2 regions of the Pseudomonas sp. P4_D7 genome follow, and region 1 is predicted to be linked to the other one. Evidence: predicted binding sites of a transcription regulator. Region 1 holds the regulator's gene; the other holds the start of a gene.

Region 1 (16,066 bases):
TTGATGATTTCGATTTCCAGAGCAGGCATCGCGGTGTGAATCCTTTAAGTGAGGTCGCGGTGGCGAACCTGGACGTTCTTCAGGGTTTTCTGCAGGGCCTGACCCAGACGTTCGGTCAGGTAGACGGAGCGGTGATGCCCGCCGGTGCAGCCAATGGCAATGGTGACGTAAGCGCGGTTGCTCGCGGCGAAGCGCGGCAGCCACTTGTGCAGGTAGGTGAAGATGTCCTGAAACATTTCTTCGACCTCCGGCTGTGCCGCCAGGTATTCAGCCACCGGCGCATCGAGACCCGATTGCGCGCGCAGTTCCGGCTTCCAGTACGGATTGGGCAGGCAGCGCACATCGAACACCAGATCCGCATCCACCGGCATGCCGCGCTTGAAGCCGAAGGACTCGACCAGAAATGCGGTCCCCGGCTCCGGCTGGTTCAGCAGACGCAGCTTGATGGAGTCGCGCAACTGGTACAGGTTCAAATTGGTGGTGTTGATCTTCAGGTCCGCGAGGTCGGCAATCGGGCCGAGCAGGGCGGTTTCATCCTGGATCGCCTCGGCCAGTGAGCGGTTGGCGTTGCTCAGCGGGTGACGACGGCGGGTTTCGGAGAAACGCTTGAGCAGGGTTTCTTCGTCGGCGTCCAGATACAGGACGTCGCACTGGATGTGTTTGGCCCGGACATCTTCAAGCAGTTCGGGAAAGCGTGTCAGGTGGCTCGGCAGGTTGCGCGCATCGATGGACACGGCTACCAGCGGCTGCGCCAGTTCCGTGTGAATCAGCGCGCGTTCGGCCAGTTCCGGCAGCAAGCCTGCGGGCAGGTTGTCGATGCAGTAATAGCCGTTGTCCTCAAGGACATCCAGAGCCGTACTTTTACCCGAGCCGGAACGGCCACTGACGATGATCAAGCGCATGATTAGTGCCCGTTCTGCTCGTCCAGGACAACCTGATACAACGCTTCATTGCTTGGAGCGCTGCGCAGTTTTTCACGCACTTCCTTGCGATCGAGCATGCTGGCGATCTGGCGCAGCAGCTCCAGGTGCGCATCGGTGGCAGCCTCCGGGACCAGCAAAACAAACAGCAGGTCAACCGGTGCGCCGTCAATGGCGTCGAAATCAATCGGAGCATCAAGGTGCATCAGCGCACTGATCGGTGCTGTGCAACCCTTGAGGCGGCAATGGGGAATGGCGATGCCGTTACCAAAACCGGTGGAACCGAGTTTTTCACGGGCAATCAGTGCCTCGTAGACATCTTGCATCTCCAGATCCGCCACTTCGCGGGCGATCAGGTTGGCAATTTGTTCGAGGGCTTTCTTTTTACTGCCGCCCGGCACGTTCACGAGGGAACGGCCGGGGGTCAGGATACTTTCAAGTCGGATCATGGGGTGGGGGGTTATCGACCGGTAGCGCCCTGGAGCAGGCTCTGGGTCTTTTCCTTATGCTTTTTGAGTTGTTTATCCAGCTTGTCGGTCAAGGCGTCGATCGCCGCGTACATATCGGTATGTTCCGCGTTGGCGACCACTTCGCTGCCGGGTATATGCAAGGTGGCTTCGATTTTCTGCTTCAGCTTTTCGACGCACATCGTGACTTGCACGTTGGTGATCTTGTCGAAATGGCGCTCCAGTCGTTGGAGTTTTTCCTCGATGTAGGAACGCAGAGGTTGGGTCACTTCCAGTTGGTGTCCACTGATGTTGACTTGCATACAGCTTCTCCTTCGTTGCCAGTGCATAAAGCGGCAGGCTGGATAGCCTGCCACTGGAACGCTGTAACGTGGCTTACATCAACCGCTTGCGTTCGCTCGAAGGCGCGATCCCGAGGGATTCGCGGTACTTGGCGACGGTGCGGCGAGCCACCTGAATGCCTTGTGCCTCCAGTAAACCAGCGATCTTGCTGTCACTCAACGGCTTTTTCTGATTTTCCGCGGCAACCAGTTTTTTGATGATCGCGCGGATCGCCGTGGACGAGCATTCGCCGCCTTCGGAGGTGCTGACGTGGCTGGAGAAAAAGTATTTCAGTTCATAAATACCGCGCGGGGTATGCATGAATTTCTGTGTGGTCACCCGGGAAATGGTCGATTCGTGCATGCCGACCGCTTCAGCGATGTCGTGCAGAACCAACGGTTTCATGGCCTCGTCGCCGTACTCCAGAAAACCGCGCTGATGCTCGACGATCTGGGTGGCTACTTTCATCAGGGTTTCGTTGCGGCTCTGCAGGCTCTTGATGAACCAGCGGGCTTCCTGCAACTGATTGCGCATGAAGGTGTTGTCGGCGCTGGTGTCGGCACGGCGGACGAAACCGGCGTACTGGGCGTTGACGCGCAGACGCGGCACCGATTCCTGATTCAGCTCGACCAGCCAGCGCTCGTTGTCCTTGCGCACGATGACGTCAGGGACAACGTATTCGGCTTCAGTGGATTCGATTTGCGAGCCAGGGCGCGGATTGAGGCTTTGCACCAGTTCGATGACCTGGCGCAGCTCGTCTTCCTTGAGCTTCATGCGGCGCATCAACTGGCTGTAATCGCGGCTGCCGAGCAGGTCGATGTAATCGCTGACCAAACGTTTCGCTTCAGCCAGCCAAGGCGTCTTGGCGGGTAGCTGACGCAATTGCAGCAGCAGGCATTCACTAAGGTTGCGCGCGCCGATACCAGCAGGTTCGAATTGCTGAATGCGGTGCAGGACGGCTTCGATTTCATCGAGTTCGATGTCGAGTTCCGGATCGAACGCCTCGAGGATTTCTTCGAGGGTTTCGTCCAGGTAGCCCTGATTGTTGATGCAATCGATCAGGGTGACGGCGATCAGGCGATCGGTGTCGGACATCGGTGCCAGGTTCAGTTGCCACAGCAGGTGGCTTTGCAGGCTCTCGCCGGCGGACGTGCGGGTGGTGAAGTCCCATTCGTCGTCATCGCTGCTGGGCAGGCTGCTGGCGCTGGTCTGATAGACGTCTTCCCAGGCGGTATCGACCGGCAGTTCGTTGGGGATACGCTCGCTCCAGTCACCTTCCTCCAGGTTGTCCACCGTCGGCGCGGTTTCCTGATACGAGGGTTCCTGGATCTCGGTGTTGGGCTTCTGTTCGGCGTTGTCGGCCATAGGGTCGGAATTGTCGAAGTCTTCGCCTTCTTCCTGGCGTTCGAGCATCGGATTGGATTCCAGAGCCTCCTGGATTTCCTGTTGCAGATCCAGGGTCGACAATTGGAGCAGGCGGATGGCCTGTTGCAGCTGCGGTGTCATCGTCAGCTGCTGGCCCATTCTCAAGACTAGCGATGGTTTCATGGCAGGGGCTTAACACCTTATTCGCCGGCGCTATGCGCCATCCACTACAGGGCGCCGGGGCGCCAAACTTAAGCAAATTATATGCCTGAAACTGAAGTGTTTGCCTAGAGCGCTGTAACAATTAAAGCGTATTAATTCCTGCTTGAATCGATACAGCGCCCGGGCGGCGCACCGGGCACTGTTACGCTTACAAGCGGAACTCGTGGCCCAGATACACTTCCTTGACCAGATCGTTGGCCAGGATGGTTTCTGCATCGCCTTCGGCGATCAGTTGACCATCGTTGACGATGTAAGCGGTTTCGCAGATGTCCAGCGTCTCACGGACGTTGTGGTCGGTGATCAATACACCGATGCCCTTGGCCTTGAGGTGGTGGATGATCTGCTTGATGTCGCCGACCGAGATCGGATCGACACCGGCGAACGGTTCGTCGAGCAGAATGAATTTTGGTGCCGTTGCCAATGCACGAGCGATTTCCACCCGGCGACGTTCACCACCGGACAGGCTCATGCCAAGGTTGTCGCGGATGTGGCTGATGTGGAATTCCTGCAGCAGGCTTTCCAGCTCCTTGCGACGGCCGGCCTTGTCGAGCTCCTGACGGGTCTCGAGGATGGCCATGATGTTGTCGGCCACCGACAGTTTTCGGAAGATCGACGCTTCTTGCGGCAGATAGCCGATACCGGCCTTGGCGCGACCGTGCATCGGCTGGTGGCTGACGTCCAGATCGTCGATCAGCACGCGACCCTGATCGGCCTGTACCAGGCCGACGATCATGTAGAAGCACGTGGTCTTGCCGGCACCGTTCGGGCCGAGCAGGCCGACGATCTGGCCGCTGTCGATCGACAGGCTGACGTCACGCACGACCTGGCGGCTTTTATAGGCCTTGGCCAGGTGCTGAGCTTTCAGAGTTGCCATTACTGGGTTTTCTCGTCGGTTTTCTTCTTCGGCTGGATCACCATGTCGATGCGCGGACGCGTTTCGGTGACCTTGCTGCCGGTAGCGCGACCAGCGCTGGCCAGTTTCTTCACGGTGTCGTAGACGATTTTCTCGCCCTGAGTGACGTTGCCGTCTTTGTCGACGACCTTGGCCTTGTCGATCAGCACGACGCGGTTTTGCTGGGCATGGTATTGAATCGTCACGCCGTAGCCTTGAACCGGTTTGGTGTCCCCCTGGGTTTGCAACTGCTCGAAATAAGCCAGGTTGCCCACGGAGGTCACCACGTCGATATCTCCATTCGGCGCGCGAGTCATGGTGACGGTGTTGCCTTTAACGATCATCGAACCTTGGGTGATGATCACATCACCTTTATAGGTGGCGATGCCGTTCTTGTCGTCCAGTTGGGCGTCGTCGGCCTGAATGCGGATAGGTTGCTGCTGATCGTTCGGCAGAGCCCAGGCGCTCACGCTTCCCAGTGCTGCGCCCAGACTGAGCAAAATAGGGAGGGTTTTAACGAGCCTCATACTGTCCTCTTACGTTCGATAGCAGGTGTATCCTGCTTTCCTTCAGGTACGCTTTCATTCCAACGCCAGTCGATACACCGCCAGCGCCGTCGATTCTAACGGGTTGCTCGGTCTGCGCATATTCCTGCTGCGGGAACACGGTCATGCGAGTGGACGTGATCAGGATGTCACGCTTCTTTTCATCGGTGCGCGCAACGCGTACCGAGTCGATCAGTTCGACTTCGGTGCCGCCTGAGTTCACTTCACCGCGCTCACTGGTAACGTGCCACGGAAATTCTGTTCCGCGATACATGTTCAGGTCGGGTTTGGTCACGAGCGTGACGTCGGTTGCCTTCACGTGCTCGGCTTTTTCGGACGTCATCTCATACTGCACCTTGCCATCCGGCAGGTATTGCAGGGTATGCGTGTTGGTTGCATACCAGTCGATAGGCGTTTCAACCGAGGTGACCGGTGGTTTGTCGAGAAAGCGTTCCGGGCTGATATTCCAATAGCCGACCGCTGCGAAAATCGCAGCGATGCAGCCGAACAGCAGGAAGTTACGAAATTTTTTGCTGAACATGGTTTGGCTCACAGGTACGCGGCGTTGGCCGCATCGAGGCGGCCCTGGGCGCGCAGGATCAATTCGCAGAATTCGCGGGCGGCGCCTTCGCCACCACGGGCGCGGGTAACGCCATGGGCGTGTTCGCGGACGAAATCGGCAGCGTTGGCCACGGCCATGCCCAAGCCTACCCGGCGAATCACCGGCAGGTCGGGCAGATCGTCACCGAGGTAGGCGACTTCTTCATAGCTTAGGCCCAGTTGCGCAAGCAGGCCGTCGAGCACGACCAGTTTGTCTTCACGGCCCTGAAACAGGTGGGGAATCCCCAGGTTTTTCGCTCGACGTTCAACGACGGGTGTCTTGCGGCCGCTGATGATAGCGGTCTGCACGCCGGCGTTCATCAGCATTTTGATGCCTTGACCGTCGAGGGTGTTGAAGGTCTTGAACTCGCTGCCGTCTTCAAGGAAGTACAGGCGCCCGTCGGTGAGGACGCCGTCGACGTCGAAAACCGCCAGTTTGATCGCTTTGCCGCGTTGCAGCAGATCGTTGCTCATTACATGACTCCTGCGCGCAGCAGGTCGGAGAGGTTGAAGGCGCCGACCGGGCGATCTTCCTCGTCTACGACTACCAATGCGTTGATTCGGTGATCTTCCATGATTTTCAGGGCTTCGGCGGCCAGCATTTCCGGGCGGGCAGTCTTGCCGTGGGCCGTCATTACCTGGTCGATGGTGGCGCTGCGGATGTCGATGCTGCGATCCAGCGTGCGGCGCAAGTCGCCGTCGGTGAAGATCCCGGCGAGTTTACCGTCGGTTTCAAGGATGACGGTCATGCCCAGACCTTTACGGGTCATTTCCATCAGTGCGTCCTTGAGCAGCGTGCCGCGTTGGACTTGCGGCAACTCTTGTCCGGCGTGCATGACGTTTTCCACTTTCAGCAGCAGGCGACGGCCGAGGGCGCCACCCGGGTGCGAGAAAGCGAAATCTTCGGCGGTGAAGCCGCGTGCTTCCAGCAGTGCCACGGCCAGCGCATCGCCCATGACCAGTGCTGCGGTCGTCGACGAGGTCGGTGCCAGGTTCAGCGGGCAGGCTTCATGCTCGACATGAACATTGAGATTGACCTCGGCAGCCTTGGCCAGCGGCGATTGCGGGTTGCCGGTGACGCTGATCAGCTGGATGCCCAGACGTTTGATCAACGGCAGCAGGGTTACGATTTCATTGGTCGAGCCGGAGTTCGACAGGGCCAGAATCACATCGTCACGAGTGATCATGCCCATGTCGCCATGACTGGCTTCGGCCGGGTGGACAAAAAAGGCCGGGGTGCCGGTGCTGGCCAGGGTGGCTGCAATCTTGTTGCCGATGTGCCCGGACTTGCCCATGCCAACCACGACTACACGGCCTTTACTGGCCAGAATCATCTCGCAAGCGCGTACGAAATCGGCGTCGATATGGGGCAACAAGCCTTGTACGGCTTCCACTTCGAGTTGGATGGTGCGTTGTGCCGATTGAATCAGGTCGCTGGATTGGCTCATGTCAGAAATCGTATAGCCCGATGAAAAGGCGGCGATTATAGCGGTTATGTTGCAAAGCCTCACGCAAGTTCGTCGTGCTTTGTCATTACTCGTTACCAAAACCCGGGAAAAGAGCCTGCGCACCTGTCATATCGCCGAACACAGGCTGGTACAAGCCTTGGGCGCGTAGCCTTTGCAGTGATATAGTTCGCCGCCAGTTCGGCCTGCCCGGGATGTACGTACTTTTTAAGTAAAGACAGGCGTCCGAGTGAGAGGCTGCATCGCAAGGAGTTTAGATGAGTGCCGATAACGCCTACGCGGTCGAGCTGAAGGGAGTCTCCTTCAAGCGCGGTGCGCGCAGCATTTTCAATAACGTCGATATTCGCATCCCGCGCGGCAAGGTCACCGGCATCATGGGACCTTCCGGGTGTGGCAAGACCACGCTGCTGCGATTGATGGGGGCACAACTGCGCCCTGCCAGCGGCGAAGTCTGGGTCAACGGCCAGAACCTGCCTGCGCTTTCGCGCAGCGATCTGTTCGATGCGCGAAAGCACATGGGTGTGCTGTTTCAAAGCGGCGCACTGTTCACCGATCTCGATGTTTTCGAGAACGTGGCTTTCCCCCTGCGTGTTCATACCGATTTGCCGGAAGAAATGATCCGCGACATCGTCCTGCTCAAATTGCAGGCGGTCGGTCTGCGCGGTGCCATCGAGCTGATGCCGGACGAACTGTCCGGTGGCATGAAGCGCCGCGTCGCACTGGCGCGAGCGATTGCGCTCGATCCGCAGATCCTCATGTACGACGAACCGTTCGTCGGGCAGGACCCGATCGCCATGGGCGTGCTGGTCCGTCTGATTCGCCTGCTCAACGACGCGCTGGGGATCACCAGTATCGTGGTGTCCCACGATCTGGCCGAAACCGCGAGCATTGCCGACTACATCTATGTCGTCGGTGATGGTCAGGTGCTGGGGCAGGGTACGCCGGACGAGTTGATGAACTCGGACGAGCCGCGTATCCGTCAGTTCATGACCGGCGATCCCGATGGCCCGGTGCCGTACCATTTTCCAGCGACGGATTACCGCGCAGATCTTCTGGGGAAGCGCTGATGCGCAGAATTTCATTAATAGAACGCGTACGCCGGTTCGGCGAGGCGGCGATCGATGCCGTCGCGGTGTTCGGTCGTGCGACGCTGTTTCTGTTTCACGCGTTGTTGGGTCGCGGTGGCATCAGTGGTGGCTTCGGCCTGCTGGTCAAGCAACTGCATTCGGTCGGCGTAATGTCGCTGGTGATCATTGTTGTTTCCGGGATCTTCATCGGCATGGTGCTGGCGCTGCAGGGTTTCAGCATTCTGTCGAGCTACGGTTCGGAGCAGGCGGTGGGGCAGATGGTTGCGCTGACCCTGCTGCGTGAACTCGGCCCGGTGGTGACGGCGCTGTTGTTCGCCGGTCGTGCCGGTTCGGCACTGACCGCCGAGATCGGCAACATGAAGTCCACCGAACAGCTGTCCAGCCTGGAAATGATCGGTGTCGATCCGCTCAAGTACATCATTGCCCCGCGCCTGTGGGCCGGCTTCATTTCCCTGCCGGTGCTGGCGATGATTTTCAGCGTGGTAGGCATCTGGGGCGGTTCGTGGGTGGCTGTCGACTGGCTGGGTGTGTATGAAGGCTCTTATTGGGCGAACATGCAGAACAGCGTGAATTTCACCAGTGATGTGCTCAATGGCGTGATCAAAAGTATTGTTTTCGCCTTTGTAGTGACCTGGATTGCCGTATTCCAAGGCTATGACTGTGAGCCCACTTCCGAGGGCATCAGTCGTGCTACCACCAAGACCGTGGTGTTTGCCTCGCTGGCAGTGCTCGGCCTGGACTTTATTCTGACCGCTTTGATGTTTGGAGATTTCTGATGCAAAACCGCACCCTGGAAATCGGTGTCGGCCTGTTCCTGCTGGCAGGGATCCTGGCCTTGTTGCTGCTTGCTTTGCGGGTCAGTGGTCTGTCTCCGACGTCGACCACCGACACCTATAAACTTTATGCCTACTTTGACAATATCGCCGGTTTGACGGTCAGAGCCAAAGTGACCATGGCCGGTGTGACCATCGGCAAGGTCACGGCGATCGATCTGGATCGCGACAGCTTCACCGGTCGGGTCACCCTGCAAGTGGATAAAAAGGTCGACAATCTTCCGACCGACTCCACAGCGTCTATCCTGACCGCTGGTCTGCTGGGCGAGAAGTACATCGGTATCAGCGTTGGCGGAGAAGACAAGCCGCTGAAGGATGGTGGAACCATCCACGACACGCAGTCGTCACTGGTACTGGAAGACCTTATCGGTAAATTCCTGCTCAATACCGTTAGCAAAGACGCCAAATGAGGAGCTTTTGAATGATCTCTATCTTGCGACGCAGCCTGTTGGTGCTGTTGGCGGCCTTGCCGTTGATGGGTAACGCCGTGGCTGCTGCGACTTCGGCACATGATCTGGTGCAGGACACCACCACCCGGTTGCTGGCCGACCTGGCTGCCAACAAAGAGAAATACAAGCAGGACCCGACGGATTTCTACACGGCGCTCAACAACATCGTCGGGCCAGTGGTGGATGCCGAAGGCATTTCCAAGAGCATCATGACGGTCAAGTACTCGCGCAAGGCCACGCCGGCGCAGATGCAGACCTTCCAGGAAAACTTCAAGAAAGGCCTGTTCCAGTTCTACGGCAACGCTCTGCTTGAGTACAACAACCAGGGCATCACCGTTGACCCTGCCAAGGACGAATCGGGCGATCGCACCAGCGTAAACATGACCGTCAAGGGCAGCAGCGGCGCAATCTATCCTGTGCAGTACACGCTGGAGAAGATCAACGGCGAGTGGAAACTGCGCAACGTGATCATCAACGGCATCAACATCGGCAAACTGTTCCGCGATCAGTTCGCCGACGCGATGCAGCGCAATGGCAACGATCTGGACAAGACCATCAATGGTTGGGCCGGGGAAGTGGCCAAGGCCAAAGAAGCCACCGAAAAGAACCCCGCGCAATGAATGAGGCCGCAGTTCGTATGAGTGATGTCGACGAGCTTCTGCTTAGCGGAGTGCTGGACTATCGCACCGGCGCTGACCTGCGCAAGCAAGGCCAGGCGCTGATCAAGTCCAGCAAGGCCTCTTCGCTGGTGATCGATTGCTCGGCGGTGAAGAAGTCCAGCAGCGTCGGTTTATCGTTGCTGCTGTGCTTCATGCGCGATGCGAATGCGGCCGGCAAGGCTGTCAGCATCCGTGCGATGCCCGAAGACATGCGCGAAATTGCTCAGGTCAGTGAACTGACCGAACTGTTGGCGCACCCCTGAACCCACATCTATAAAGAAGCCCCCCGTCAGAGTCCTGCCATGCGGGGTTCGCAGGCGCGGGGCTTTTTTGTATGATGTCCGACCCGTGCGCACAGGGCGCCGATTGAGGTTGAGCATGCAGGCCGTAGAAGTGAAGAGCTTCCTTGAAGGAAAGCTGCCCGGAACGTTGGTAGAAGTTGAGGGCGAAGGCTGCAATTTCCTGCTGAACGTGATTAGCGATGAACTGGCGGCGTTGAGCCCGGTGAAGCGTCAGCAGCAGGTCTATGCCCATTTGAACCCATGGATCATCGATGGCAGCATCCATGCGGTCACTATGAAATTTTTCAGCAGCGCGGCCTGGGCCGAGCGCACCTGAGCCTAAGGGCGTCGAGATTCTTATGGATAAATTGATTATTACCGGTGGCGCTCGTCTTGATGGCGAGATCCGCATTTCCGGCGCAAAAAACTCCGCCCTGCCGATCCTGGCCGCCACCCTGCTGTGCGATGGCCCGGTGACCGTTGGCAACCTGCCGCACTTGCACGACATCACCACCATGATCGAGCTGTTCGGTCGCATGGGCATCGAGCCGGTGATCGACGAAAAACTCAGCGTCGAAATCGACCCGCGCACCATCAAGACCCTGATCGCGCCGTACGAACTGGTGAAAACCATGCGTGCGTCGATCCTGGTACTGGGCCCGATGGTTGCCCGTTTCGGTGAAGCCGAAGTGGCACTGCCTGGCGGTTGCGCTATCGGTTCGCGTCCGGTTGACCTGCACATCCGTGGCCTCGAAGCCATGGGCGCGGTGATCGACGTTGAAGGCGGCTACATCAAGGCCAAGGCGCCTGAAGGTGGCCTGCGCGGTGCGCACTTCTTCTTCGATACCGTCAGCGTGACCGGTACCGAGAACATCATGATGGCCGCTGCTCTGGCCAAGGGCCGCAGCGTGTTGCAGAACGCCGCCCGTGAACCAGAAGTGGTTGACCTGGCGAACTTCCTCAACGCCATGGGTGCCAAGGTGTCCGGCGCTGGTACTGACACCATCACTATTGATGGCGTCGAGCGTCTGGGTTCGGCTTTCTATAAGGTCATGCCTGACCGTATCGAAACCGGCACCTATCTGGTCGCCGCTGCCGTGACCGGCGGTCGCGTCAAGGTCAAGGACACTGATCCGACCATCCTCGAAGCCGTTCTGGAAAAACTCCGTGAAGCCGGCGCAGAAATCACCTGCGGTGAAGACTGGATCGAGCTGAACATGCACGGCAAGCGTCCGAAAGCCGTCAACGTGCGCACCGCGCCGTACCCGGCGTTCCCGACTGACATGCAAGCGCAGTTCATCTCGCTCAACGCCATTGCCGAAGGCACCGGTGCCGTGATCGAGACGATCTTCGAAAACCGTTTCATGCACGTGTACGAACTGCACCGCATGGGCGCAAAGATCCAGGTCGAAGGCAACACCGCCATCGTCACCGGTACTGAAGTTCTGAAAGGCGCGCCAGTCATGGCGACCGACCTGCGTGCTTCGGCCAGCCTGGTAATCTCGGCACTGGTTGCCGAAGGCGATACTTTGATCGACCGCATCTACCACATCGACCGTGGTTACGAGTGCATCGAAGAAAAACTGCAGATGCTGGGCGCCAAGATCCGTCGCGTTCCGGGCTGATTGCTGCATTGGGACACAGGGACGTGTCCACTGATTTTAAGAGTCGAGCCGGTTTCCGGCTCGATGTGTGTCCGGCGCCGATTGCGACCGGACATGAGTACCTTGATAAGGACTGACGTTTCCCATGTTGACCATCGCACTGTCCAAGGGCCGCATCCTTGACGACACCCTGCCGCTTCTTGCCGAAGCGGGCATCGTGCCGACCGAGAATCCGGACAAGAGCCGCAAGCTGATCATTCCCACGACCCAGGACGACGTTCGTCTGCTGATCGTGCGCGCCACCGATGTGCCGACCTATGTCGAGCATGGCGCGGCCGACCTTGGCGTTGCCGGCAAAGACGTGTTGATGGAATACACCGGCCAGGGCCTCTACGAGCCACTGGATCTGCAGATCGCCCAGTGCAAGCTGATGACCGCCGGCAAGATCGGCGCGCCGGAGCCAAAAGGCCGTCTGCGCGTGGCGACCAAATTCGTCAATGTGGCCAAGCGTTACTACGCCGAGCAGGGCCGTCAGGTCGACATCATCAAGCTGTACGGCTCGATGGAGCTGGCGCCACTGATCGGTCTCGCTGACAAGATCATCGACGTGGTCGACACCGGCAACACCCTGCGCGCCAACGGCCTGGAACCTCAGGAACTGATCGCCACGATCAGCTCGCGCCTGGTGGTCAACAAGGCTTCGATGAAAATGCAACACGCCCGAATCCAGGCGTTGATCGATACCCTGCGCAACGCAGTGGAATCGCGACACCGCGGCTGATTCACCTGCGCGACGTTAAGTCGCGCCCGTCTATCCGCCTCATAGCCAGAATCTCAGGTGCCCAAGCGGAAACGACTGCTAAGTTAGGGCGCCTGAGTTTTTGCCATTCCTATGAGGCTCTCGCTATGACCGCACCGACTGCAATTCGCCGACTCAACGCTGCTGACCCGGATTTCGCGCATCATCTGGATCATCTGCTGAGCTGGGAAAGTGTGTCTGACGACTCGGTCAATCAGCGCGTGCTGGACATCATCAAGGCTGTGCGCGAACGCGGTGACGCGGCGCTGGTCGAGTTCACCCAGAAGTTTGATGGCCTTGAAGTCGCTTCGATGGCTGAGCTGATCCTGCCGCGTGAGCGTCTGGAACTGGCTTTGACCCGCATCACCGTGCCCCAGCGCGAAGCCCTGGAAAAAGCCGCGGCCCGTGTGCGCAGCTATCACGAAAAACAGAAGCAGGATTCCTGGAGCTACACCGAAGCTGACGGCACCGTGCTGGGCCAGAAGGTCACGCCGCTGGATCGCGCAGGCCTGTATGTGCCGGGTGGCAAGGCGTCGTACCCGTCGTCGGTGCTGATGAACGCGATTCCGGCCAAGGTCGCCGGCGTGACCGAAGTGGTCATGGTCGTGCCGACCCCGCGCGGTGAAATCAACGAACTGGTGCTGGCGGCCGCATGCATTGCGGGTGTCGACCGGGTGTTCACCATCGGTGGCGCACAAGCGGTTGCTGCTTTGGCCTATGGCACCGAAAGCGTGCCGCAGGTTGACAAGGTTGTTGGCCCGGGCAACATCTATGTCGCCACTGCCAAGCGCCACGTGTTCGGTCAGGTCGGCATCGACATGATCGCCGGCCCTTCGGAGATCCTCGTGGTGTGCGACGGCCAGACCGATCCGGACTGGATCGCCATGGACCTGTTCTCGCAAGCCGAGCACGACGAAGACGCCCAGGCGATTCTGGTCAGCCCGGATGCCGAGTTCCTCGACAAGGTCGCCGCCAGCATCAACAAACTGCTGCCGACCATGGACCGCGCGACCATCATCGAAACCTCGATCAATGGCCGTGGTGCATTGATTCACGTGAAGGACATGGCCCAAGCCATCGAAGTCGCCAATCGCATTGCCCCTGAGCACCTGGAATTGTCGGTCGCCGATCCGCAAGCCTGGCTGCCGCAGATCCGCCACGCCGGTGCGATCTTCATGGGCCGTCACACCTCCGAAGCCCTGGGCGATTACTGCGCAGGCCCGAACCACGTGCTGCCAACCTCGGGCACCGCGCGGTTCTCCTCGCCGCTGGGCGTGTACGACTTCCAGAAGCGTTCGTCGATCATCTTCTGCTCCGAGGCCGGTGCTTCCGAGCTGGGTAAAACGGCGTCGGTATTGGCCCGTGGCGAGTCGCTGAGCGCCCACGCGCGCAGTGCTGAATACCGCATCAAAGACGAAGACTTTCTACAAGGGCAGGGGAACTGAGCGATGAGTAAATTCTGGAGCCCGTTCGTCAAGGATCTGGTGCCGTACGTACCGGGCGAACAGCCGAAGCTGACCAAACTGGTCAAGCTCAACACCAACGAAAACCCGTACGGCCCGTCGCCAAAAGCCTTGGCAGCGATGCAGGTCGAACTGAATGACAACCTGCGTCTGTACCCGGACCCGAACAGCGACCTGCTGAAAACCGCCGTCGCCCAGTATTACGGCGTGCAGAGCAATCAGGTGTTCCTTGGCAACGGTTCGGACGAAGTGCTCGCGCACATTTTCCACGGATTGCTGCAACACGATCAGCCGCTGTTGTTCCCGGACATCAGCTACAGCTTCTATCCGGTTTACTGCGGTTTGTACGGCATCGAGTTTGATGCGGTGCCGCTGGACGCGCAGTTCCAGATCGATCCGGCCGACTACGCCAAGCCGAATGGCGGGATCATCTTCCCTAACCCGAACGCGCCAACCGGCTGCCTGCTGGCGCTGGACGCGGTTGAGCAGATCCTCAAGGCCAGCCCGGATTCGGTAGTGGTTGTGGATGAGGCGTACATCGACTTCGGCGGCGAGACGGCGATCAGTCTGGTGGACCGTTATCCGAACCTGCTGGTGACGCAGACCCTGTCCAAGTCGCGCTCTTTGGCGGGTTTGCGCGTTGGTCTGGCGGTCGGCCATCCCGATCTCATCGAGGCGCTGGAGCGGATCAAGAACAGCTTCAACTCCTATCCGCTGGATCGTCTGGCGATTGTCGGGGCGGCAGCGGCGTTTGAAGATCGTGAGCACTTCGACAAGACCTGCCGTCTGGTCATCGAGAGCCGTGAGTGGGTGATTGCACAGTTGCAGGCCAAGGGGTTTGAAGTGCTGCCGTCGGCGGCTAACTTCATTTTTGCCCGGCATCCGCAGCATGATGCGGCGGGGCTGGCGGCCAAGCTGCGTGAGCAGGGCGTGATCGTGCGGCACTTCAAGCAGGCGCGGATTGCGCAGTTCCTGCGGATTTCGATTGGCACGCCGGAGCAGAATCAGGCGTTGATCGACGGGCTTGGCGACCTATAAAAGCAAAAGCCCCTCACCCTAGCCCTCCCGAAACGTCGGACCGCCCAGAGGGAGAGGGGATTGATTGGGGGATATTGCAGAGCAACGCCGACGTGAAAGTGCTGTACCGAATCCATAATCGACTCGGATTTTCAGGTCGATGTACTTCGCAAGACAACTCGGTCGGCCCCCTCTCCCAAAGGGAGAGGGGGCTGATTGGGGGATATTGCAGAGTTTCGCCGACGTGAAAGTGCTGTACCGAATCCATAATCGACTCGGTTTTTCAGGTCGATGTACTTCGCAAGACAACGCGGTCGGCTCCCTCTCCCTCCGGGAGAGGGCTGGGGTGAGGGTCTGCTCTTATTCGTGATGCGCTTCGCCAAGGAAGGTCAGTGAGCTAAACAAGCCGCGACTGTTCACATCCGCACTGTCCTTCACCGGCACTTCAACCTGCGCCGCAATCACATTCAACCCTTCATTCCTCACCAATACCTGCGCCCGACCATCCTTGTCAGTCTCGGTGCTCAACGTGTTCGGCGCATTGCGATAGTCGCCAATCAACTTCACACCCGCCGCCGGTTTGCCATCGAGCAACACCCGCACCGACAATGACTTGCCCGGCCCGACCGTCAGCGGATCAACCTCCGGCACAATCAGCAACTTGATCTGATCAAGCTTGGGCAACTTCGCTCCCGGCTGATAAATCGCCAGGCTGTATTTGAACGTCTGCGTCGCTTCGACAGCGCCCGGCACTTTGCTCCGGCCTTCGTTGACCCACTTTTTGTCAGCAGTCTGCGACCACATGCCGTTGTTCAGCGCCACGGCCAGGACGGCCGGAGCTTTCAGTGGTTTCAGTCGTGCGTGATCCGTCAGGCGCTCGACGCTCACCGGAATCATCTTGCCGCTCGCGTCGTAAGCCCACGCGCCGCTGATCTTCTGCGCCTTGAACGCGTTGTCCTCAGCGCCATGACCGTAGACCACTTCGATATTGCCGCGCCGTTGCTCAGTCCACAGGCCATGGGCCGAGACCTGACCGGCGAACAGCGCGGCGATAAGTACAAGGGATTTGCCGTAT
Region 2 (16,066 bases), on a different contig from region 1:
ACCAGCGCCGCGAGGGCATTTTCTTCGCTGCCGAAGCGGGCGAGCAGGGCGGCCTGTTTCTCGGGAGAGAGGCGGTTCCAGATCTCGATCATTTTCTCGGTGGTGCCGATCAGGACGGCAGCTTGGCTTTCGGAGAATTCGTCGGTCATGGCAGGCTCGGGGTTCAGGCAGTGTGGAAAGCGCATGTTAGCGCTTTCCACACGGTCTGTACGACGGGGTCTTACTCTTCGTTGTCGGCCGGGCGGCTCTCAACGGCTTCTTTCTGCTCGGGCTGTTGGGCTCCGGCTTGCTGCGTGGTCGTCTGCTCAGGTACGTGCAGGCTTGGGAAGGGGAGATTAGGAATCTCGTGCATGGTTGCGCTCCTCGCTAAGTCTGTTGATAGATCTGGTAGATCCGCGCTTCTTGAAAGCCTGCGCAGGATACAGCAGGAAAAATGACAAGTGTATCAGTCAACTAAAATGCTGGCTGATACACCGCTATCGCGAGCAGGCTCACTCCTACAGGGTATTGCGGTGTTTAGACTATTTGCAGACGCTGGCGATGGCTTCTGCCAGCAAGGCGAGGCGCGTAGCGTCGATGCCGGCGACGTTCGCCCGGCCCGAGTTGACCATGTACACGCTGTGATGCTCACGCAGTTGTTTCACTTGCTCCGGCGACAGTCCGGTGTAAGAGAACATCCCGCGTTGTACGCCAATGTGTGCAAAACGCTCGCGCAGGCCATGCGGCTCCAGCGCTTCAACCAGGCCGCTGCGCAACTGCGCGATACGCAAACGCATGGCTTCCACTTCATCGGCCCAGCGGGCTTTCAGCTCGGGATCGGCGAGGATGGTCGCGACCACCGCAGCACCATGATCTGGCGGTGTCGACCACAAATTGCGGGCGATGTTGGCCAGTTGGCTGCGGATGTCGATGAGCTTGTCGGCGGTTTTCGCGCAGACGATCAGCGCACCGGTGCGGTCGCGGTACAGACCGAAGTTCTTCGAGCAGGAGCTGGTAATCAGCAGCTCAGGCACCTCGGCCGCGAACAAGCGGGTCGACCACGCATCCTGCTCCAGACCGTCGCCAAAGCCCTGGTAGGCAAAGTCGATCAGCGGCAGCAGATTGCGGCTGCGCACCACATCGAGCACGCGCTGCCAGTCGTCATGGCTCAAGTCAAAACCGGTCGGGTTGTGGCAGCACGCGTGCAGCAGCACCACATCACCTTTCGGTACTTCGTTGAGCACCGCGAGCATGGCGTCGACGTCGAGGCGGTTGTCACTGCCCACGTACGGGTAGTGACTGACCTTGACCCCGGCCGTGGCGAAAATGGTTTCGTGGATCGGCCAGGTCGGGTTGCTCAGCCACACGCCCTTGCCCGGCAGGCACTGGGCGATGAAGTCGGCAGCCAGGCGCAGGGCGCCAGTACCGCCCGGCGTCTGGGTGGCGCCGGCACGTTGTGCGGCGATCAGCTTCGAGTCGGCACCGAGCACCAACTGATTGATGACTTTGCCGAACAGCGGGTTGCCGTGGCCGCCGATGTAGGTTTTGGTGTCCTGGCTTTCGACCAGCCGCGCTTCGGCGATTTTCACCGCCTCCGGGATTGGCGTCAGGCCTTGAGCGTCCTTGTAGACGCCAACGCCCAGGTCGAATTTGCGCGGGTTGGTGTCCTGCGCATACGCCTCCATCAAACCGAGGATCGGGTCGCCGGGTACCCGGCCGATGGCGTCGAAGTGCATTACTTGCGTCCTTCTGCGGTCTTGGCCACTTCGTCAGTGCGCGCAGCCATGATGAAGTCGTTGCGGTGCAGGCCTTTGATCGAATGGCTCCACCAGGTCACGGTGACTTTGCCCCATTCGGTCAGCAGGCCCGGGTGATGACCTTCGGCCTCGGAAATCTCGCCGACAGCGTTGGTGAACGCCAGGGCGTGCTTGAAATTCTTGAACAGGAAAACTTTCTCCAGCTGCATGATGCTGTCGCGGACTTCTATGTTCCAGTCAGGGATCTGCTTGATCAGGATCGGCAGTTCTTCGTCGCTGACTTGTGGCGCATCGGCGCGGCAGGCTTCGCAGTGGGCTTGGTTCAAAGTGGACATGGTGTATTCCTGAATCGAGTGTGTTTTTTTTATTAAAACGTTTGAGCCGTGAATGCCGTCACGCTAAACCAAAGTGGCGGCGACGGACAGGCTCAATTGTCAGCAAAAGTCGCGGTTCACGCGGCTTTCGGTTTCGGCGGAAACTTCGGTGCGTGCAGACCCAGCTGCATGCCTTGGCGAACCATGGCCATGATGTCTTCATGGGCCACGTCGAACAGACGCTTGAGGTTCGGCAGGACAAAGTACAGCGGTTGCAGGATGTCGATGCGATACGGCGTGCGCATGGCTTCGAGCGGATCGAACGCCTGATGCTCAGGTTCGTCCGACAGCGAATAAACGGTTTCTTTTGGTGAAGACAGGATGCCGCCACCGTAAATGCGTTTGCCTTGCGGGGTGTCGACCAGGCCGAACTCGATGGTCATCCAGTACAGGCGCGCCAGATAAACACGTTCTTCCTTGGTCGCCTGCAAACCAAGTTTGCCGTAGGTGTGGGTGAATTCGGCGAACCACGGGTTGGTCAGCAGCGGGCAGTGACCAAAGATCTCGTGGAAAATGTCCGGCTCTTGCAGGTAGTCCAGCTCTTCGCGGGTACGAATGAACGTAGCCACCGGAAATTGCTTGCTGGCCAGCAGTTCAAAAAAGGTCTGGAAGGGGATCAGTGCCGGCACGCGGGCGACCTGCCAACCGGTGGTCTCGCCAAGCACTTTGTTGATTTCGCCGAGTTGCGGAATGCGGTCGTGGGGCAGACCGAGTTTTTCGATACCGTCCAGATACTCCTGGCAGGCACGCCCTTCAATCACTTTCAGTTGGCGAGTGATCAGCGTATTCCACACCGCATGTTCTTCGGCGGGGTAGTCGATAAAACCTTGCGCATCGGGCTCGCGGGCCACGTATTGCGTCTGCTTCATACTGCTCTCCTGCTAGGGGAATTCGTTCTTGTTATGTCCAGCGATGGATTCAGAATTACCTGAGAGCGGGTTGATGTGCAGCAGGTTGAAGTGCCTCCACGTAGGAAGTTTCTCTGTAAATCGTAAAATTATCGTTACGCTTTGACGGATATCTCGCATTTGCGGTGATTCACGGGTTTGAAAAGGCCGGTGGCTGTCACATAATCTTGACAACTATCTGCGTGCCTCGACAGAAAAGTCTGGCGCGGTCCCCCTGTAGGAGTGAGCCTGCTCGCGATAGCGGTGCATCAGTCAGCATCAATATCAATTGACCCAAAGCCATCGCGAGCAGGCTCACTCCTACAGGTTTCTCATCGTTTATTCGGACGATTTTTATGCGCATCAAAGTCCACTGCCAGAACCGCATCGGCATCCTGCGCGACATTCTCAACCTGCTGGTTGCCTACGGGATCAACGTCGCGCGCGGTGAGGTCGGCGGTGAGCATGGCAACGCGATCTATCTGCATTGCCCGAACCTGATCAACATCCAGTTCCAGGCGTTGCGGCCGAAATTCGAGGCGATCGCCGGGGTGTTTGGCGTCAAGCGGGTTGGGCTGATGCCCAGCGAACGTCGGCACATGGAGTTGAATGCGCTGCTCGGCGCGCTGGAGTTTCCGGTGCTGTCGATCGACATGGGCGGCTCGATCGTGGCGGCCAACCGCGCGGCGGCGCAGTTGCTCGGCGTGCGCGTCGATGAAGTGCCGGGGATTCCGCTGTCGCGTTACGCCGAGGATTTCGATTTGCCAGAGCTGGTGCGCGCCAACAAATCGCGAATCAACGGCATGCGGGTCAAGGTCAAGGGCGACATCTTTCTGGCCGACATCGCGCCGCTGCAATCGGAGCACGACGACAGTGAGGCCATGGCCGGTGCGGTGCTGACCTTGCATCGCGCTGACCGCGTTGGCGAGCGTATCTATAACGTGCGCAAGCAGGAACTGCGTGGTTTCGACAGCATCTTCCAGAGCTCGAAAGTGATGGCCGCCGTGGTGCGCGAAGCACGGCGTATGGCGCCGCTCGACGCTCCGCTATTAATTGAGGGCGAAACCGGTACCGGCAAGGAATTGCTTGCGCGCGCCTGTCACCTCGCCAGTCCGCGTGGGCAGTCGCCGTTGATGGCGCTCAACTGCGCAGGCCTGCCGGAGTCGATGGCCGAGACTGAGTTGTTCGGTTACGGCCCGGGCGCGTTCGAAGGTGCACGCGCCGAAGGCAAGCTCGGGCTGCTGGAATTGACGGCGGGCGGCACGCTGTTTCTTGACGGTGTCGGTGAGATGAGCCCGCGTCTTCAAGTGAAGTTGCTGCGCTTTTTGCAGGACGGTTGCTTCCGCCGGGTCGGCAGTGATGAAGAGGTTTACCTGGATGTGCGGGTCATCTGTGCGACGCAGGTCGACTTGTCGGAGTTGTGCGCGCGCGGAGAGTTTCGCCAGGATTTGTACCACCGCTTGAACGTGCTCTCCCTGCACATCCCGCCGTTGCGCGAATGCCTCGACGGGTTGACGCCGCTGGTCGAGCACTTCCTCGATCAGGCCAGTCGGCAGATCGGTTGCACACTGCCGAAACTGGCGCCGGCGGCGATGGATCGCCTCAGTCATTACCACTGGCCGGGCAACGTGCGGCAACTGGAGAACGTTTTGTTTCAGGCAGTTTCGCTGTGCGATGGCGGCACGGTGAAGGCCGAACATATTCGTCTGCCGGATTACGGCGTGCGTCAGCCGCTTGGCGATTTCTCGCTGGAAGGCGGGTTGGACGAGATTGTCGGGCGATTCGAAAAAGCGGTGCTGGAGCGGTTGTATTCCGAGCATCCGAGCAGTCGGCAATTGGGTAAGCGGCTGGGGGTTTCGCACACCACCATTGCCAATAAACTGCGCGAGTATGAAGTCGGTAAAACCGATTCATAGCTCAAGCATGATCGTTCCCACGCGGAGCGTGGGAACGATCATCTTTTGATCCTTTGCCGCCAAGCGGCATAACACCGCCGGTTTTTCGACTTCGATACATTTCAAATTTCCCCTCGCTATCCCCCAAGTCCTTTGTTTACCGGGCCTTTGCCCGCCAGAAAAAAGTTGGTCTGCAAATTGCTTATGGCTCAGCAGTACAGCGGTGGGCGGCAAACGTCCGGCATGCAGAGGAAAGAGTGTGGACAAGTACCTTTATGTGGCAATGACCGGCGCCAGCCAGAACGCACTGGCGCAGAAGGCTCATGCCAACAACCTGGCGAACATCTCCACCAACGGCTTTCAGCGCGACCTGGAGCAGGCGCGTTCGATGCCGGTGTTCGGTGACAGCTTTCCGGCGCGTGCGTTTGCCATGAGCGAACGGCCCGCCACCGACTTCACCCCGGGCTCGCTGGTGCAGACCGGTCGTGACCTCGACGTCGCCGTCACCGGCAATGGCTGGATCGCGGTGCAGAACCCGAACGGCGGCGAAAGCTACGTGCGCACCGGCAGCCTCAACGTCGACGCCCTCGGCGTATTGCGCGCCGGCAACGGTATGCCGGTGATGGGCAATGGCGGTCCGATCGCCGTGCCGCCCGAGCAGCAGATCGAAGTCGGTGAAGACGGCACCATCAGTATTCGTGCGATGGGCGAAGGCCCGCGTGTCATGGCGGAGGTCGACCGGATCAAGCTGGTCAACCCGGACATCAAGAACATGAACAAGGGCCTCGACGGCTCGATCTACACCAAGGACGGCCAGCCTGCGCCGGCTGATGCCAACGTCAAACTGGTGTCGGGTTTCCTAGAGTCGAGCAACGTCAACGCCGTTGAAGAGATGACCTCGGTGCTGGCCCTGGCCAAGCAGTTCGAGTTGCACGTCAAGATGATGAACACCGCCAAAGACGACGACCAGGCCATGGCTCGGGTCTTGCAGATCAGCTAATTATCAGAACGTCGCGCCGAAAAACAGGCGCACGAGGAGAATCGAATGCTTCCGGCTCTATGGGTTGCCAAAACCGGTCTGTCCGCCCAGGACACCAACCTGACCACCATTTCCAACAACCTGGCGAACGTGTCGACCACGGGTTTCAAACGTGACCGTGCCGAATTCCAGGACCTGCTCTATCAGATCAAGCGTCAGCCTGGTGCCCAGTCGACTCAGGACAGCGAACTGCCGTCGGGTCTGCAAGTGGGTACCGGTGTGCGTATCGTCGGCACCCAGAAAAACTTCACCGCCGGCAGCCTGCAAACCACCGAGCAGCCGCTGGACATGGCCATCGACGGTCGCGGTTTCTTCCAGATCCTGCAGCCGGACGGCACCACGTCCTACACCCGTGACGGTACCTTCCACCTCGATTCCAACGGCCAGATCGTCAACGCCAGCGGTTTCGCTCTGGAACCGGCCATCGTCATTCCGAACGATGCCCAGACCTTCACCGTCGGCCGTGACGGCACTGTGTCGGTAACCATCGCCGGCAACCCGGCAGCGCAAGTGATCGGCAACCTGCAAACCGCCGACTTCATCAACCCGGCCGGTCTGCAAGCGGTGGGCAACAACCTGTTCCTCGAAACCGCTGCATCGGGTGCCCCGCAAGTCGGCACGCCGGGCCTGAACGGTTTTGGCACCATGCTGCAGAACACCCTGGAAACGTCCAACGTCAGCACCGTTGAAGAGATGGTCAACATGATCACCACTCAGCGCGCTTACGAGATGAACTCCAAGGTGATCTCCACCGCCGACCAGATGCTCTCGTTCGTAACGCAGAATCTGTAATCAAGTCTATGAGGCGGCCATGAGGTCGCCTGCAACACCGTGAGGTAGGGTCATGAATCGCTTTGTATCTGTTCTGGCATTGAGTGGGGTCGTCTCGCTCGCGGGCTGCGTCGCTCCGACGCCCAAGCCCAATGACCCTTACTACGCCCCGGTGTTGCCGCGCACGCCGTTGCCGGCTGCCGCCAATAACGGCTCGATCTATCAGGCCGGCTTCGAGCAGAACCTGTACAGCGACCGCAAGGCCTTCCGGGTCGGTGACATCATCACCATCACCCTGAACGAGAAGACCCAGGCGAGCAAGAACGCCAACTCGCAAGTGGCCAAGAACAGCAAGACCGGTATCGGTCTGACCTCGTTGTTCGGCGGCAGCGGTACCACCAACAACCCGTTGGGCGGTAACGATCTGAGTCTGGACGTTGGCTACAGCGGCGACCGCGCCACCAAGGGCGACAGCAAGGCCGCGCAGGGCAACACCCTGACCGGTTCGGTCACCGTGACTGTGGCCGACGTCTTGCCCAACGGCATCATTGCTGTGCGCGGTGAGAAGTGGATGACCCTCAACACCGGTGATGAGCTGGTGCGGATTGCCGGTCTGGTGCGTGCCGATGACATCGCCACTGACAACACCGTGTCGTCGACTCGTGTCGCCGATGCGCGCATCACCTACTCGGGCACCGGCTCGTTTGCCGATGCGAGTCAGCCAGGCTGGTTCGACCGTTTCTTCCTCAGCCCGCTGTTCCCTTTCTAGGTGGCGACTTTGAATTTCAAGAGCCTCATGCTCGCTGCGGCGCTGATGTCCGCAGCCTTTGCTGCCCACGCCGAGCGGCTGAAAGATATCGCCAGCATTTCCGGCGTGCGTTCCAACCAGTTGATCGGTTACGGCCTGGTGGTCGGGCTTAACGGCACCGGTGACCAGACGACGCAAACCCCGTTCACCCTGCAGACCTTCAACAACATGCTCTCGCAGTTCGGCATCAAAGTGCCGCCGGGATCGGGCAACGTGCAGTTGAAAAACGTCGCGGCGGTGTCGGTGAGTGCCGATCTGCCGGCGTTTGCCAAACCGGGTCAGCAGGTCGACATCACCGTGTCCTCGATCGGTAACTCCAAGAGCCTGCGCGGCGGCACCTTGTTGCTGACCCCGCTCAAGGGTATCGACGGCAACGTTTACGCCATCGCTCAGGGCAACCTGGTGGTCGGCGGTTTTGATGCCGAAGGGCGTGACGGTTCGAAGATCACCGTCAACGTTCCGTCGGCCGGTCGTATCCCCGGCGGTGCGTCGGTAGAACGTTCGGTGCCGAGCGGTTTCAACCAGGGCAACAGCCTGACGCTGAACCTCAACCGTTCCGACTTCACCACGGCCAAACGTATCGTCGACAAGATCAACGACATGCTTGGCCCTGGCGTTGCGCAAGCCATCGACGGCGGTTCGATCCGTGTCACTGCGCCGCTCGATCCGAGCCAGCGCGTCGACTACCTGTCGATCCTGGAAAACCTCGAAGTCGATCCGGGTCAGGCGGTGGCGAAAGTCATTATCAACTCGCGTACCGGCACCATCGTCATCGGCCAGAACGTGAAAGTGTCGCCAGCCGCCGTGACCCACGGCAGCCTGACCGTGACCATCACTGAAGACCCGATCGTCAGCCAGCCCGGCCCTCTGTCCAATGGCCAGACCGCTGTTGTGCCGCGCTCGCGGGTGAATGCCGAGCAGGAAGCCAAACCGATGTTCAAGTTCGGCCCGGGCACCACCCTCGACGAAATCGTCCGTGCGGTGAACCAGGTCGGCGCGGCACCGGGTGACTTGATGGCGATCCTCGAAGCCTTGAAGCAGGCCGGCGCGTTGCAAGCCGACCTGATCGTGATCTGAGGCCGACCATCATGGATATGCGCAAGAGCGGTATGGTCAGCAGCAGCGATTCGGGTTCCTACTCGGACCTCAATCGTCTGAACCAACTCAAGGTCGGCGACAAGAACAGCGATGCGAACATGCGCAAAGTGGCGCAGGAGTTCGAATCGCTGTTCCTTGGCGAAATGCTCAAGTCGATGCGCTCGGCCACTGAAGCGCTGGGCCAGGACAATCCGCTCAACACGCCAGCGGCCAAGCAGTATCAGGAAATGTACGACCAGCAGTTGGCCGTTTCCATGTCTCGCGAGGGCGGTGGTATCGGTCTGGCTGACGTGCTGATGCGCCAGATGTCGAAGAACAAACCGATGGCGCCGGGCGAGGCTGCTGCCGCGTCCGCGGCCAAGCAGGAAGAAGCCAAGGCGAAAGCTGCTGCCGTGGCTACGCCGATTGCCGCCGGCACCGTTGCCACCAATGGCCCGCTGTCGCGGCTCAATGGCGAGCGTCCGCTGTGGGCCTCGCGTTCGGTGAATGCACCGAACACCGATATTTCCCACCGCAATGACATGGCGCTGATCAATCAGCGTCGGCTGGCCTTGCCGCCGAAACTGGCCGATCGTTTGCTCGCAGGTCTGGTGCCGTCGGCGACGCCGGCGGCCGCCAATCAATTGCCGCAGCGTGCGACAACCGCTGCCCCCACTGGCGCCGGCCCGTTGTACAACGGCGACTGGCTGGCCCGCGCCGAGACCGAGAAGGCCTCGGGCGGACAGATGCAGGTCTACGGTCGCGCCATGGCGCAGATTCCACTGGCGCCGGCGAAGAAAGCTTTCAGTTCCGCCGACGAATTCGTCAACACCATGCTGCCGATGGCCAAGGAAGCGGCCGACCGCATCGGCGTCGATCCGCGTTATCTGGTGGCACAGGCGGCGCTGGAAACCGGTTGGGGCAAGTCGGTCATGCGTGCCCAGGATGGCAGTAGCAGCCACAACCTGTTCGGCATCAAGGCGAGCAGCAACTGGAAGGGTGATTCGGCCCGGGCGATCACCAGCGAGTTTCGCAATGGCGAGATGGTCAAGGAGACGGCCGAGTTCCGTTCCTACGCCTCGTACAAGGACAGCTTCCACGATCTGGTGACTTTGCTGCAGAGCAATAATCGCTATCAAGATGTGCTGAAGTCTGCCGATAACCCAGAACAGTTTGTACGCGAGTTGCAGAAGGCCGGTTACGCCACCGACCCGAACTACGCAAGCAAGATTTCGCAGATTGCCAAGCAGATGAACAGTTTCCAAAACTACGCTGCGGCGGGTGTATCCACCACGCCTTTATAAGGCACAAGGTATAAGGTCTGAACCATGAGTTTGCTCAATATCGGGATGTCGGGACTGTCGGCCAGCCAGTCCTCTTTGGCTACGACAGGCAACAACATTGCCAACGTCGACACCGCCGGTTATTCACGTCAGCAAACCGTGCAGGGCACCAAATCCTCGCAGCAGTTCGGCACCGTGTTCATCGGTACGGGCACGACCCTGGCCGACGTGCGCCGGGTGTATAACTCGTACCTGGAAAGCCAGCTGCACACCGCTACTTCGCTCGACAGCGAATCGGCTGCTTACCTGGCGCAGGCCACACCGCTGGACTCGATGCTGTCGGACACCAACACCGGCCTGACCGGTGTGCTGCAGAAGTTCTTCACCACGATGCAGGGCGTTTCGACGTCGGCGACCGATGACACCTCCCGCCAATCGGTGCTGACCGGTGCGCAGGCGCTGACCAGTCGCTTCAATACCATCGCCAAACAGCTCAACGACCAGAACACCACCATCAACGGCAGCCTTGGCGACATGACGGCCCAGGTGAACAAACTGGCCACTTCGATTGCCAACCTGAACCAGAAAATCGGCGAGATCTCCACCAGTGGCGGTGCGCCGAACGATCTGCTCGACAGCCGCAACGAAGCCGTGCGCCAGCTCTCTGAGCTGACGGGTGCACAAATCGTCGAGCGTGGCACCAGTTTCGACGTCTACATCGGTAGCGGTCAGCCGCTGGTGATCGGCAACACCACCAACACGCTGAGCATGGTCGCGAGCAAAGACGACCCGTCGCGCATGGCCATCCAGATGGATCGCGGTTCGAGCACCATCGACATCACCTCGGCGATGAGCGGCGGTGAAATCGGCGGCCTGCTGACTTACCGCAAAGAAGTCCTCGACCCGTCGCTCAACGAGCTGGGCCGCGTGGCGCTGGTGATCGCTGATCAGGTCAACAGTCAGCAAGCCCAGGGCATCGACAAGAACGGTGACTTCGGCGCGGCGATTTTCAACAACATCAACAGTGCCGCGCTGATCAGTTCGCGCAGTATCGCGCAGTCGGGCAACAGCACCGGTTCGGGTAACCTCGATGTCACCATCAAGGACACCGGCAAGCTGACCACCAGCGATTATCAGGTGACGTTCACCAGTGCCACTGACTACACGGTCAAGCGCTCCGACGGCACCGATCTGGGTGCGTTCAGCACGACGACCAATCCACCTCCAGTGATCGACGGTTTCACCCTCGCGCTCAAAGGTGGTGCGTTGAGCGCTGGTGACAGCTTCAAAGTCACGCCGACCCGCAATGCGGCGGCGAGCATCCAGACAGTGCTCACCGATCCGAAGAAAATTGCTGCGGCCGGTCCGTTGACCGGTGTGGCGAGCGCCAACGGTCTGGGCACTTTCACCCAGCCGACGCTCAACAGCAAAATCGATATCTACAACCCGACTGCCCAGGCTGACATGCAAGCGGCGCTGAAGAACTCGACGCCGGTCAAACTGGTGTTTGGTGCGGTCACCGGGGGCAGCCAGTCCTACACCTTTGTGGATGCCAAGGGCGGCCTCATCAGCAGCGGCACTATCGTTCCCGGTCAATCGAACACGCTAGACCTGAAAGTCGGCATCGTCGATGCCAGCGGCAACCCGGTGATGGACACCAGTGTTACGCCGAACGTGCAGAAGACATTCTCCGTACAGACCACCGTTGGCGGCACGCCGAAGTCCGGCGAAACCTTCACCATGAATCTCACCGGTGCGGCGTCTTCGGACAACCGCAACGCGCAATCGCTGGTCGCCCTGCAAACGGCGCAGACCGTCGATACCGGTTCGGCGAGCAAGGGCATCAGCCTGACTGACGCCTACAACAAGCTGGTGACCAACGTCGGTACCAAAACCGCCCAAGGCAAGTCCGACAGCGCCGCGACCTCGGCGATTCTGGATAACGCCAAAGGCGCGCGCGATTCGCTGTCCGGGGTCAACCTGGATGAAGAAACCGGCAACCTGGTCAAATATCAGCAGTACTACACAGCGTCTTCGCAGATCATCAAAGCTGCGCAGGAAACTTTCGCCACGCTGATCAACAGCCTTTAAGGAGTCGTAATTCATGCGCATTTCCACCGCCCAGTATTACGGCACGCAAGCGTCGGACTATCAGCGTAACTTCAACAAGGCCGTCGCCACCGCCAGCGAGGCGAGCAGCCTGCAGCGCATCAATACCGCCGCCGATGATCCGATCGGTGCCGGGCGCTTGCTGCAACTGGGCCAGCAGGCCGCGATGCTCGATCAGTACAAGACCAACGTCGACAGCACCAAAAGTGCATTGACCGTGCAAGAATCCACGCTGGATTCGATCACCACCGCGTTGGCCCGCGCCAAGGAACTCGCCCTGGCCGCCAACAATGGCACGGCCACCGACAAGGACCGCCAGGCTTACGCTTCGGAAATGGGCCAGATCCAGCAACAAGTGCTGGGTCTGATGAACGCCAAGGATGCCAGCGGCAACTACCTGTTCTCTGGTTCGAAGACCGACACCGCGCCGTATTCGCAGAATGCCGACGGCACCTACAGCTACAACGGTGACCAGACCACGATCAATCTGGGCATCGGCGATGGCATGACGATCGGCACCAACACCACCGGTTGGGCTGCTTTCCAGCAGACCATCAATACCGCGCGTACCAACGTCGCCATGACCGCACCGGCAGTGGATGACGGTCGCGTCGTACTGTCCAACGGCACGATCGGTACCGTAGCCACTTACAACTCCAAGTTCACCGCTGGCCAGCCGTATACCGTCAGCTTCCTCAGCAGCACCCAGCTGAAAATCACCGATGCCCTTGGCAACGACGTGACGGCTGAGGCGAGCCAGAACGGTTTGGTCAGCAACAGCAGCGGTGCCAACCAGACGGTCAGCTTCCGTGGCGTCGACATGAAGCTGAACATCAACCTGAAGGCTGGTGATACCAACCCGGACGCGGTCATTGCCGGCCACAGCTTCCAGTTGTCCACCGCGCCTGACTCGTTCACTACCACGCGCAGCCCGGGTAACCCGTCGACCGCCGTGATTACCGGTTCGAGCATCACTGACCAGGCAGCGTACACCGCGGCATTCCCGCAGGGCGGCGCCGTTCTCAAGTTCACCAGCGCCACCGCATTCGATCTGTATGCTGCGCCGGTGACTGCGGACAGCAAACCGGTGTCCTCGGGCACTGTGGCCGGTAGCAACGCCACGGCGGCAGGCGTGACCTTTGCTCTGGGCAGCGCACCGGCCGCGGGTGATCAGTTCTCGATCCGCCCAAATGATCACCAGACCCAGAACGTGCTCGACACCCTCGGTCAGATGATTACTGCTCTGAATACACCGATCGATGGTGATCCGGTGGCCAAGCAGAAATTCCAGGGCGCCATGGAGGCGGGCCTCGGCAACATCGACGCGGCCAACAATCAAATCGGCGCTGCGGTGACCGAGATTGGTGCCCGTGGTCAGGCGCTGGAAATGCAAGCCACCACCAATGACAGTCTGAGCACCGCGAATACCACCACGCAAGGTTCCATTCGCGATTCGGATCCGGCTGAAGTGATGACGCGACTGACCCTGCAGCAGACCATGCTGCAAGCTTCGCAGCTTGCGTTCAGCAAGATCAGCCAGTTGGGTCTGTTCAACAAGATCTGATCCTCAACGGGCGCGTAAGCGCCCGTTTACCCTGCCACTCAGTCATGTTTTTTAGCGGTATCAAGGGCTCGCTTTTCCGAGCGGGCTCGCACCGCCTGTGAGCCCGCCGTGAATTCACTCCCTCTTGTCAGTCTTGTCATTCCCGCCTTCAATCCGCGCTTCTTCGAGCGGACGCTGAACAGCGCTGTCAGCCAGAATTACGCCAATCTTGAAATCATCGTGTGCGATGACAATCGTGGCGACGAGATTGAAGACATCGTTACGCGGGTGACGGAGCAGACCGGCTTTGCCGTGCGTTACGTGCGCAACCCACGAACGCTGGGACTGGTCGGTAACCTGAAGGCCTGCCTTGAGCAAGCCCGGGGCGAGTTCATCAAATTCCTGTGTGACGATGACCTGCTGTATTCGGCCTGTATCGAACAGCAAGCCCACGAGCTGCGGCGTGACGAAGTCAGTCTGGTGGTAGCGCAACGGTTGTTGTGGGATGCCAACGACATCATCCTGCCCGCACGTCTGGAAAACAGCTCATTGTCGCCGGCCAGTGGCTTGCTCAAAGGCGACGATGTACTGAGCATCTTTGAAAAATTCCCGGTCAACGTACTGGGTGGATTCAGTAGTGCGCTGTTTCGCCGTAGCGATGTTGTGGAGCTTTTGCCAGCCTTGACCGAGGAGGGTGCCTGCTTCGTTGCGACGCTGGATTTTGCCTTGTACGTCTGTCTGTTGCGGCGCGGCAATCTGGTGGTCTCCAACAACGTACTGAGTGCCGAGCGTCTCTACCCCGAGCGTCTGAGCGCGCAGCAACCGATGAAAGACGCGGCGGAGATCGAGCGCGAGTGGATCTCGCAAATGCTCAAGGTCCGCAGCGGCGAGTCGGCACCGGCGCCGGGCTGGGTGCGTTATGTGCCGTTGACCAAGGCCGATGAGACACCTCGGGTCTGGGAAGAACTGCCGCTGAGCCGTACCCTCGGCACCAAGCAGAGCCGTCAGGAGCTGGGGGTCGGAGTCGACAGCTTCAGTTTTGGCGAACTCTATGCACAATGGCTGGCGGTTCGGGTGTTGACCGAGGCGCAGCGCCAATGGCTGCCGGAAACCCTCGCTGGCTGGCCGTACCGACCGCGCATCGTGCCGATCATCATTGATGCCCAAGGCAGTCGCGATGGCCTGAAGCGCACCCTTGCGGCACTCGCCGCTCAGGATTACCCGCCGGAGCTGGTTCTGCTGCTGTCCACGGCTTGCAGCGAAGCGAAGCTGGACGATCGGGTGTTCCACATGCCGTTGCAGGGTGACGGCCTGGAGCAGATCAACGCTCTGCTGCCGCAACTGGAAGGCGCCGACTGGTTTTATCTGTTGCAGCCAGGTGACTGCCCGGTGGCGCCAGCATTGTTGGTGATGGCCGATCGCATTGCGCACGCAAGCTCATTGACATGCCTGTACAGCGACGAAGGCAGTCTGCGCGATGGTGAGTCGGCCGAGCCTGCGTTCAAGCCGGATTTCAACCTCGACCTTATGCGCAGCTACCCTTACGTCGGACGTGCGCTGGCGTTCCAGCGCGAACGGTTCCTGGCGCTTGGTGGTTTTACCTCGACGTTCGCCGAACTCGCGCCCCACGATGTGCTGTGGCGCATGGTTGAAAGCGATGGCCTGCAAGTGGTCGGGCACATTGCTGAAGTGTTGCTGGAGTCGAAATTCGACCTGTCGCAATGGCTCACTGATCCTGGCGTTGCGCAGCAAAGTCCGCGAATCCTCGAAGCGCATCTGCAACGCCTTGGCATTGCTCACGACATTCGCGACCGTAACGGCGGGCTGCTCAATCGTGTCGACTATCAGCATGCCCGGCGCCCATTGGTGTCGGTGGTCATTGTCACGCAGGACCAGACGGCTGCCTTGCAACGCTGCGTCGAGACATTGCTGGAAAAGACCGACTACACCGAGTACGAATTGCTCTTGGTCGATAACGGCAGCGAAAGCGCTGAAGCGTTGGCTTGGCTGGACGGTATGGCACAACTGGGCAGCGAGCGGATTCGCGTGCTGAGCTACCCGCAAAAGGGTAACGCAGCAGCGGTGCACAACTATGCCGTCAGCCAGGCGCGCGGTGAGTATGTGTTGATGCTCAACGCCTTTGCGGTGATCACCCGGAACGACTGGCTCGACGAACTGCTCAATCATGCGCAACGCCCGGAAGTCGGGGTGGTTGGCGCCAAGCTGTTCAATCCGGACGGCGGCGTACTGCACGCCGGGCTGATTCTTGGCTTGAACGGGCCGGTCGGGTTGCCGTTCTATGGCCAGCCGATGCAGTCGGAAGGGTACATGCATCGCCTGCAGGCGGTGCATGACCTGAGTGCCGTCGGCGGTGATTGCCTGATGATTCGCAAGTCGGTGTTCGAAGCTGCCGGCGGGCTGGACGAGCAGGACCTCAAACAAACGCTCAATGTCGTGGACCTGTGTCTGCGCGTTGGCCGCGACGGTTATCTGGTGGTGTTGAACCCCAATGCGATCCTGGCTGTGGGTGCGCGGCCAAATGCG

Evidence for each region. Region 1 encodes sigma-54, which starts transcription at its own class of promoters, with help from an activator protein. Its sites were predicted from a motif close to ANTGGCATNNANNTTGCTNT; they were not measured.
Region 2: AC1DVF_RS26725 (flagellar basal body rod protein FlgF) is a predicted target of sigma-54. The motif match lies at 5,078-5,097, and genes of this name have one in related genera.

What each region holds. Positions count from the first base shown of each region.
Region 1 is NZ_JBFUIR010000038.1:8,737-24,802, reverse strand. Features, by position in the region: gene AC1DVF_RS21450 (HPr family phosphocarrier protein) at 1-29, opposite strand, end outside; gene rapZ (RNase adapter RapZ) at 45-902, opposite strand; gene ptsN (PTS IIA-like nitrogen regulatory protein PtsN) at 905-1,369, opposite strand; gene hpf (ribosome hibernation-promoting factor, HPF/YfiA family) at 1,381-1,689, opposite strand; gene AC1DVF_RS21430 (RNA polymerase factor sigma-54) at 1,763-3,256, opposite strand; gene lptB (LPS export ABC transporter ATP-binding protein) at 3,444-4,169, opposite strand; gene lptA (lipopolysaccharide transport periplasmic protein LptA) at 4,169-4,714, opposite strand; gene lptC (LPS export ABC transporter periplasmic protein LptC) at 4,701-5,273, opposite strand; gene AC1DVF_RS21410 (KdsC family phosphatase) at 5,282-5,806, opposite strand; gene AC1DVF_RS21405 (KpsF/GutQ family sugar-phosphate isomerase) at 5,806-6,780, opposite strand; gene AC1DVF_RS21400 (ATP-binding cassette domain-containing protein) at 7,056-7,865, shown strand; gene mlaE (lipid asymmetry maintenance ABC transporter permease subunit MlaE) at 7,865-8,662, shown strand; gene mlaD (outer membrane lipid asymmetry maintenance protein MlaD) at 8,662-9,129, shown strand; gene AC1DVF_RS21385 (MlaC/ttg2D family ABC transporter substrate-binding protein) at 9,141-9,788, shown strand; gene AC1DVF_RS21380 (STAS domain-containing protein) at 9,785-10,090, shown strand; gene AC1DVF_RS21375 (BolA family protein) at 10,206-10,445, shown strand; gene murA (UDP-N-acetylglucosamine 1-carboxyvinyltransferase) at 10,468-11,733, shown strand; gene hisG (ATP phosphoribosyltransferase) at 11,858-12,493, shown strand; gene hisD (histidinol dehydrogenase) at 12,619-13,956, shown strand; gene hisC (histidinol-phosphate transaminase) at 13,960-15,012, shown strand; gene AC1DVF_RS21350 (DUF4198 domain-containing protein) at 15,352-16,066, opposite strand, start outside.
Region 2 is NZ_JBFUIR010000068.1:1,459-17,524, reverse strand. Features, by position in the region: gene AC1DVF_RS26755 (hypothetical protein) at 1-149, opposite strand, end outside; gene AC1DVF_RS26750 (hypothetical protein) at 221-352, opposite strand; gene AC1DVF_RS26745 (amino acid aminotransferase) at 522-1,715, opposite strand; gene AC1DVF_RS26740 (4a-hydroxytetrahydrobiopterin dehydratase) at 1,715-2,071, opposite strand; gene phhA (phenylalanine 4-monooxygenase) at 2,188-2,979, opposite strand; gene AC1DVF_RS26730 (sigma-54-dependent transcriptional regulator) at 3,354-4,913, shown strand; gene AC1DVF_RS26725 (flagellar basal body rod protein FlgF) at 5,152-5,892, shown strand; gene flgG (flagellar basal-body rod protein FlgG) at 5,938-6,723, shown strand; gene flgH (flagellar basal body L-ring protein FlgH) at 6,776-7,471, shown strand; gene AC1DVF_RS26710 (flagellar basal body P-ring protein FlgI) at 7,499-8,587, shown strand; gene flgJ (flagellar assembly peptidoglycan hydrolase FlgJ) at 8,599-9,891, shown strand; gene flgK (flagellar hook-associated protein FlgK) at 9,916-11,961, shown strand; gene AC1DVF_RS26695 (flagellar hook-associated protein 3) at 11,975-13,543, shown strand; gene AC1DVF_RS26690 (glycosyltransferase) at 13,652-16,066, shown strand, end outside.